DNA from 2 places in the Schlesneria sphaerica genome. Region 2 is predicted to be linked to the other one. Evidence: riboswitches for the same ligand, from Rfam matches in the RefSeq annotation. Region 2 holds a riboswitch; the other holds the start of a gene.
The links. A riboswitch is a leader RNA that binds a small molecule or an ion and turns the genes downstream of it on or off. The one in region 2 is predicted to bind cobalamin.
Positions count from the first base shown of each region.

Region 1: another riboswitch for cobalamin. It lies ahead of ACGY09_RS24945 (DUF1559 domain-containing protein); the one in region 2 lies ahead of ACGY09_RS02665 (DUF1559 domain-containing protein).

Region 1 covers NZ_CP172346.1:6,970,368-6,974,789, reverse strand. The annotation lists gene ACGY09_RS24950 (DUF4465 domain-containing protein) at 1-483, opposite strand, end outside; gene ACGY09_RS24945 (DUF1559 domain-containing protein) at 851-1,837, opposite strand; cobalamin riboswitch at 1,939-2,131, opposite strand; gene ilvA (threonine ammonia-lyase, biosynthetic) at 2,423-3,943, opposite strand; gene ACGY09_RS24935 (porin) at 4,165-4,422, opposite strand, start outside.
Region 2 covers NZ_CP172346.1:735,845-740,266, forward strand. The annotation lists gene ACGY09_RS02655 (ArnT family glycosyltransferase) at 1-10, opposite strand, end outside; gene ACGY09_RS02660 (hypothetical protein) at 459-944, shown strand; cobalamin riboswitch at 1,511-1,704, shown strand; gene ACGY09_RS02665 (DUF1559 domain-containing protein) at 1,873-2,808, shown strand; gene ACGY09_RS02670 (hypothetical protein) at 2,869-3,225, shown strand; gene ACGY09_RS02675 (DUF6580 family putative transport protein) at 3,359-3,973, shown strand; gene ACGY09_RS02680 (RluA family pseudouridine synthase) at 4,063-4,422, shown strand, end outside.

The DNA.
Region 1 (4,422 bases), 930 kb from region 2:
CAGAATGGTCGCCCCCGTCGGCAGAGAAAAGTGGGGGAGATCTCTTAAGGCGCTCACATCCATCGGGTTGAAAGGAACTGGATCAAGAACGTTCGGAGAGACATCATCGTATCCGAATGCCACTCCGAATTGATTGGAACTGCTATCTCCGGGTGCGAAGACACTGAATTGATTCAGATACCCGCCATCGACTGTGTTGTGTTCGTTCGAGTATGCAAAACCATGCCAGAAACCGGATCCCCCTTGGTCCTGGAAGTTCGACAAAGTGACACCCGACGTCACGAAATCGGTCCGGATTTCAGGAGAATACCCGCCAGGCACGACCACTCCACCCGCATCAAACGGAGGCCCGTGAGAACCTGCGGAGAGCGGCAGATCCTGGAATGTGGCGACAATTTCTCCGCCGCTCACCGCGGACATCATTGCCGACACAATAGCGGCTGACAGCACCAATTTCGAAAAACACGCAGTCAATGACATCATAAACCCGACCTTTCAACCAAAACTTCGACGACGACGCTTCAAGGGCCACTGGACACACCGGTGCTGCACGCTGAGACAGAACAGACTCTCAGTGCAACACGAGAGCGATGAGGTTCAGACCAGGTCGTAATCGACGGACAAAAAACGCAGCGTCCGCATCGCGGACTTCTGCAGAAAAGCTCTCATAGGAATGCGACTTCGAGTCGTTTCCGTTGCCACCTCAGCGAAATGAACGGGCTGGAGGGGGCGGTCACAGCGACGTGCACAGCCTCAAAGAGAAGCTGTCGCAACACCACAGTGGTATCGCTGATTCGATACCACTTCTAAGAATTAGAGTAAGAATTTCTGAGGCGAATAATCGTTGCGATTAATAGTCGCCGACGATCTCTCCCCCCTTGTAGGATAGCAGAGCAGCAAAGACCTTGAGGTCAATCGTCTCGCTGATGAAACGGGCAGAGCCATCCCCCAGCAGAAAATTTGCTCCCCCGATGTGATAGCTATGAAATTCCTGACCGAAGTCGCAACCAATCCGCCCTAATGTGCTGCTACTGGCGGTCGTAACACAAGATTGCCATTTCGTCTGTGACGAAAGGCTATAGCGCGCGTTAATGGGGGCTGACTGGTCGAAGAAATTTTTGTGACCGGCCCAGATCCCGTGCAAAGCTTCAGGTGCTTCACCGACAAAGATGGTCTGCGTTAGTCCGTCAATAACATCTCTGGACGAAACGTTGTTTTGATAACCTGTGGAGACGACGGTAAACGGCCCGCGGGAATCATAAGAATTGCTTCCATAATTGTTCTGGGCCTGGCATCCGACCGGTTCGCCAAAGCAGCGAATTGCGCGTTCTCCGTAGTTAGCCCCGTAGTCACTCCGTCCAAATCGGACTCCAGGAAAATTGGCATTATCCCCTTGCAGCTTTCTTCGATCCGAAGAGCGACTGGAAGGACATAGATAAACGGGCAGGACCTCTTCGGCGACGGACCAGTTCTCTGGTTCCAGATAAAAACGGTTCATGTCCCATTCGTTGAACAGGGCTGCCTGATCCAGACAGGGAAGGATGGCGACGCCCCAACTGATCGTTCGAGTTCGGATCAGATTGACATTTTTGAGCTGGGCAGAAGAGGAAAACCCTGCTGCAAATCCGGCCTTGGGAAACATACTATAGATGTCATGGTAGTTATGGAGTGCGATCCCGATCTGCTTGAGATGGTTTCGACAGTCCATTCTGCGGGCCGCCTCACGCGCCTGTTGGACTGCGGGAAGCAGTAAGCCCATCAGGACAGAGATGACGGCAATGACGACCAGAAGTTCAATTAACGTAAAGGCGCGCCGGCGGAGGAAGAGAGATTGCATGTGAGGGTCTTTCTCGCCATGCAGCTTCGGCAGCGGAAAGACACGAGCGCAGCACCGTGCGCAAGGACATGCCTTCCAGGGACGCTTGAGGCCGGAGCATCACACATGGCGTCTCACCGGGCCGTATTCTGACTCACGAGTCGAACGAACCTCGAACGCCTTCCCATCAGCCTGAGCCGACAGTGGCACAATGTCCGAAGTTCTCCTCGTATACAGCGGCGGTCCCGTGCCGGGTTCTAACCGGCTTCCTGTCCTGATCGTTTCTGATCGGACGCCCAATGAGACGGGCCGATTCTAACTAACATTGACAGATTGGCAATCCCTGTGGGCTCCGAGAAAATCGCTATTCTGATGGAGATCTTTATTGGTCACCAAAAACTGATTTCGTCGTCCGGCGGTCACCACTCGAAGGGAAGCGAGGCCCCAGTGCTTGGTCGTCGAGCCCCATTGCAGGGCCTAAAGTGATCCTTGCCGCAGGCCTTGCCCATGACGCGATACCGATCGCAACAGGGTTCGCAGTTTACGGCTCACCTGAAACGAGGCTGACTTTGTAACTTCCCTCCGCCCTCGATCCGGATCTCCCTGTTACCGCAGAAACAAACGGTAGACGCGGTTATGAGTCTCGTCGATACAGGGGTAGCCGAGTGTCTGGACGAACTGCTGAAACAACGGTTGGTCCCGATCTGGAACCTGAATCCCGACCAGAATACGTCCATAGTCCGCACCCTGATTCCGGTAATGGAACAGGCTGATATTCCAATCGGGATGCATACAGGACAGAAACCGCATCAACGCCCCGGGCCGTTCGGGAAACTGAAAACGATACAGGCGTTCGTCAGTGGCGTTTCGGCTTCTCCCTCCCACCATATGCCTGACGTGTTCCTTGGACAGTTCATCATCGACCAGATCGATCGCATTGAATCCCGCCTCGATGAATGCGTCTGCGATGCTGGCGGCTTCCGCCCGGTCGGTCGTCACCAGGCCAACGAAGACATGGGCCTCACGATCATCCGAGATACGGTAGCTGAACTCAGTGACGCTTCGCTGTCCGATGACTTCACACATCCGTTTGAAGCTGCCTCGCTCTTCCGGGATCGAAACCGCAAACAACGCTTCTCGCGCTTCCCCTGCTTCTGCCCGTTCCGCCACAAAGCGCAGACGATCGAAGTTCATATTGGCGCCGCACGTAATCGCGACCAATGTCTTACCTGTCAGATTCCTCTTCGCGATGTACTGTTTCATCCCCGCAATACCGAGGGCTCCGGCCGGTTCCAGGACGCTTCGTGTATCTTCAAATGCGTCCTTAATCGCGGCACACACCGCATCGGTATCGACGGTGATGAAATCATCTACCAGTTCGGACGTCAGCCTGAAAGTTTCTTCTCCCACCAGTTTGACGGCAGTCCCATCAGAAAAGAGTCCCACATCCGGAAGCTGAATTCTCTTGCCCGCACGGACGGATTGAATCATGGCATCCGAGTCTGTCGTCTGCACTCCGATGATCTTGATCTCGGGCCTGACAGCCTTGATATAGGCGGCGACTCCTGAAATCAGCCCACCCCCCCCGATCGCCACAAAAACGGCATCAATGGCGTGCTGGTGCTGTCGTAGAATCTCCATCCCGATCGTTCCCTGTCCTGCAATCACTGCCGGGTCATCGAAGGGATGAACGAAGACCAGCCCCTCACTCAATTCAAGTTGAAGCGCATGCCCATATGCGTCGGAGTAACTGTCTCCATGCAGGACAACTTCACCCCCCAGTGCTCGGACCGCGTCGGACTTCAGTCGCGGCGTCGTCACAGGCATGACAATCGTCGCGCGGCACCCAAGTCGTCGCGCACTGAGGGCGACTCCTTGCGCGTGATTACCGGCCGACGCACAGACGACGCCTCGCGCCAGTTCGGCAGGCGTCAGGTTTGCCATCTTGTTGTACGCCCCCCGAAGTTTAAAACTGAAGACGGGCTGGGTGTCTTCCCGTTTCAGCCAGACCTGATTCTTCAATCGGGACGAAAGCCGCGATGCCAGTTCCAGCGGGGACTCGACAGCCACATCGTAGACACGCGCGGTTAAGATTCGCCGCAGATATTCGACCAGACTCGGATTCATGACGCCGCTTTCTTGGGCCCTCGGTTTCAAGGGACAGGGTTCCTTTTGGTTCAGACGGCGATCCTAACCGGGCGTCGCGTCCGAAGAACAGGGATACCCCGCTTTCGCCCATCCCTGTGTCGCAGTCGCTTCCGGACCACGCAGCTTTGTGACGAAATCACCCTTTGCAGAAGTCCTTCGACAGCGACAGATCTGCATCCTCTGCCAGTGCTAAGTGCCGCTCAAAAAGCGGCACTTAGCTGTGTCCTCAGCAACAAACCCGACTGCCCGGCCACAAACCCGGTACGGTTTTGCTGTGCGGGTGAGTCCTCCAGCCAGGCTGCGTCGATGGTAAATCGCAAGTTGTTTTGTCCCTTCAGAGGAAACCAGTTGAATCCACATCCCACTTCGGTCCCCGTTCCATAACCGCCAGTCACGAGCGACCCACGGGAATAGATCTCGACTTCCTGCGGTCGTACGAAATATCCCCCCTGTACGAA
Region 2 (4,422 bases):
CCGGTATCATCACAACCAACGAGTTTGCAGTTCATGGGTCTTATGCAGGATTTCCAAGTTTGGCTGTCACGTGCAGGACATGCAAGCCGTTCGAATCCCCCTCGGCGCCCGGTCACCTTTGGTATCGGACAATGGACGTCCTTCACGGTTCCGAGGATTAGTTCGCAACATCCCTGACGAAAGATGTGCTTTCCTGCTCTTTTTCCGATTCGCCCGGCGTAATCTGCCGATGATCGATGAGAGAGTTTTTCAATGAAAGGAGAGCCAATTGACGAAGCGTGTCCATCGAGGTATCGACTGAGTTGAACGTCTGTTACGCCTTGCGGGAATGAGCCGGTCCTATCAGCTTCGAAACCCGTTTGACCGCACGACGCGGTTCAGCCGGGCCCTGACGCTGGAATACTCGCTGAACACGAATTTGATTGACGGTTACGCCTGTTTTATCGCTTGGGAGAGCCATGTCTTCATCAGCCGCTGGCAAACGAAGTTGGAAATGCCCGGAATGCGGCACGGAAGAACTTCTGTCGGTGACGCAACTCGATCCGATTGCCTGCGACGTCTGTCTCGAGAGAATGCGAGGCGGAAACTCGTCGGGATCAGGAACCCAAACGAGTGGTCCGCTGGGAATCTGGCAGTCACTTCCCGAAATCACAAAACTGGTCATTGTCGCCATCGCCTTTATCACTGGCTTTCTGTTGGGCCTGACTCTTGGCTTCCTGGCCGGGAAGTCGGTCAGTCCTCCTCCTGTTGTCAGCAGCGACAAAGGGACGGCGAGCCCCGCACTCCCCGTTCCCACTGCAAAAGAAGAAGAACGCCCGGATCCTCCCGGACCGGGATACAAGTGGGTGCGCGGACGCCAACGCAAGGATGGAACCCGTGGGCCAGGATACTGGGCCAAGGATCCCCACTACAAAGGGGAGAAAAGTTCGTCGACCAAAAAATAACACCAAGATGCCCTGACCCGAACGTGATGCCCGCTTGCCTGATCACTCGACCTTGCGCTCCTGCGGTGCTCAAGTTTCCTGCTCAGAAAGCGGAAAGAAAGCTTTGCAATTGCCCATTTCACGGGCTACGCTCCATCGGTTTTGGTCAATATGCCGTGCCCCATCAGCGGGCGGATCGCTTTTCGCATCCTTGTAGAGACGAGAATCGAAGTGATTTCGTGTATCGTAGGTTGGTTTTGTTACAAGCATCTTAACAGTTGGGGACGGAAGCTGCTGCGGTTCGTCAACCCTGGCAATAACGGGGTGTAAGGACGTCGCATTGCTGTCGGGCCGACTTCCCCTGGGCCATTCGAGTGAGGCAAAGGCTTCATTGTTTAATGACAGCCGAACGAAGATGCCGGTTTGTCCCGCAACGCTCCCTTTCGTGTAAATGAGAACAGCCTCTGAGGCTTGGTCAAACGGCTTCAGGCTCATCTATGACTGACGTGTTGACGGCAGGCCTGTGAATGGCGCCAGCATCGACCATGTGTCGATTTTACAGTTGCAATTGCCGCTCTACGCGATAGGATTTCCGGCCAGACATGGGTGTCTGTAAACACGTGTTTACAGAAGAATAGGGAAGACGGTGAGAATCCGTCGCGGTCCCGCCGCTGTATCCGGGGACGAACTCCGCAACCGCCACTGAGCCACTCGCTTGGGAAGGCGCGGTCAGTAGTAAGATCCGGTAGCCAGAAGACCTGCCCAGATGTCCGTTCGAATACCAACGAGTTCGCGGCGAACGAAAACGTTGACTCCTGGCCCCACATCCTAGGGGCATTCTACGCAATTTCCCCGCTCCGTTCCGGGTCAGAGGGTGCGCGTTGAGACAGCAGTCGTCACGCTTGCCGTGGATCTCTTGGCGATTACTTCTCGACAACGGAGAATTGTCATGACAGACCGCACGCACACAGTGCGCACGACGCCGGGTTCCTCACTCCCGGGAACCACTCACCTTACCCGCCTGACAGCCCGCAACCGAATTCGACCCGCATTCACGCTGATTGAACTGCTCGTTGTCATCGCCATCATTGCAGTGCTGATTGCGCTTCTGCTTCCAGCCGTTCAACAGGCGCGAGAAGCGGCCCGACGGACCCAATGCAAGAACAACCTCAAGCAACTCGCGTTAGCATTACATAATTATACGGAAACCTATGCAGGCGTCCTTCCGTGCTATCGCATTGATGACGCGAGATTCATTGCGAACGCAGCGGCTTACCCCAGCCTTGGCCAGGCCCGCTTCTGGTTCGGCAATGTCAACTACGACGAGCCAGACCCGCGTAAGCAACTCGACTTCACCAAAGGACCGCTCGCACCTTACACAGAAACCAGTTACGCCACATTCCAGTGCCCCGACTTTGGAGATACGCAGGTCGATTCAACACGGTTCGGCCGGATCTCGTCCGGATATGGATACAACGGTCGATACCTTGGCTACGGCACCAAGTATGATTTCTCGAACTACCCGAATTACACAGTTGGTGCGGACTTCCGGCAGTTGCGCGACGTCCAGCAGATGACTCAGACCGCTGTCTTCGCTGACACTGCTCAAATCGATTACGCCCTGAATCTTCAGGAAATCTGGCTACTGGAACCTCCCAGCCAGAACTTTCCGACGACGCACTTCCGTCATTCCGACTCGGCCAATGTGGCATTTCTCGATGGGCACGTTGAATCGCGGAGCCGTCATTTTCTGGTTCAGGTTCCTGGCACGAATTTCATGTCCGCAGCTCAAGCCAATAAGATGGACGCCAAGCGTATTGGATACATCAGCGACGGAAACCTGTCGGACCCGCTCAAGCGTGATGAGCTTTATGATCGCGAATAAGCGCGAAATGAAGACTTGTTACATAAAGCGATCACCGGCGTTCCGATCAGGAGGATTATCTTGCCAGACAAGCGGGTTTATATAGGCACAGCTCTGGTGCTGCTCGCTGGCGGAGCCATTTACTTTGCCCGGCTTTTTTCCAGTTCGTCCATCATCCCCGATGATCAACTGCAAGAATTTGTCTATGTCGATACAAAAACAGGTGAGGCATTCCTGCTGCGAGCCAGAGCTTCACCGGAGTACAATCCAGAAACTGGAGAGCCGACGCTGATCCCCGGGCTGTACTGTGACCAATGCCGTGCGTGGCGAGCTGTCGGGCCATTGGAAATGTTACAGACCAGTCAATCACGCCCGAGATGTCCGCTCCACAAGTGCCCGTTAACTCAGGATGGACCGCTGCCTGATCCGCTCGAATGATTTTCGGGCATTCACACAAAACTTCGCTCGCGAAAGTTTGCTGTCCTGCTTACACTCTATTCGCGGAAATGGAATGACCTCATTTCTTCCGCGGCGATGAACATCAATTGAAGGGTACGAGATGCAACCACGAATGAAATTTCTATTGGGACTTGTCGCGTTTACGATCGTTCTGCGAGTGGTGCCGTACGTCCTGACTTCGTACGACATCAAGACGGATTCCAATGCTTTTTTCTATCCGTGGAATTTTTCGCCCTTGATGGCCGTATGCCTCTATTCGGGGGCGTATATGAATGACCGCCGCTCCCGCTTCGGCCTGCCCCTGCTCGCACTCCTCGGAAGTGATCTGGCCATCTGGGCTGCCACAGGTCAATTTTCATGGGCGTTCCCCAGCGATCGCTGGTGTGCTTACCTGTGCAATGTCATTGCTGTCGTAATGGGCGCGGGCCTCAATCGCCAGACCGGCCTTTCTCGCGTTGCCTCGGCTGTCCGCCAGGGTGTCTTCGCCGAGGTCCTGTTCTATGTCGTAACGAACTTTGCTTACTTCTACACACAGACCACACCTCCGCACACGGCAGCCGGATTAATGGCCTGTTACGTAGCCGCTCTCCCTTATGTGAAATACTCGCTGTTGAGTACCCTCTTCTATTCAGCCGTTCTGTTCAGCCCACTGGCAGACCGAACGATGCTGGGTAGCGAGCCATCGAGGGACACTCTCGAACCGCTTCAGCCGGTGCAGTCGATCTAGTTTCATCGGCCGAACGTCAATTCCTCTTGGGTCCAGCGTCGGGATTTCGATCGCTGGACCCTGGCTTTTCATCGAACAGTTTCGTCTCTATGCCAGACTCCATCCAGTTTACAGTCACCGAAGATCTCGTTGGCAAAACGGTGCTTGCCGTTTTGCGGGCTGCTGTTCCGGGGGAGTCGTGGTCGAGGCTGCGGCAGCAACTGGCAAAATCACACGTGTCCGTCAACGGGGTTCTTTGTCTTGAAGAGGCTCGTCGACTCAAATTACACGATGTCGTCGCGCTGAGTTCTCGTCCCGTGGCGACTCCCAGACCGAGTGACGTAGAGATCCTCTTCCTGGACCCGCACGTTGTCGTCGTTGCCAAGCCTTCGGGAATGATGACGCATCGTCGTGAAGAAGAAGAACGCTGGTCCGCAGACAAGAAATCGTTACAACCCTCTCTGGAAGAA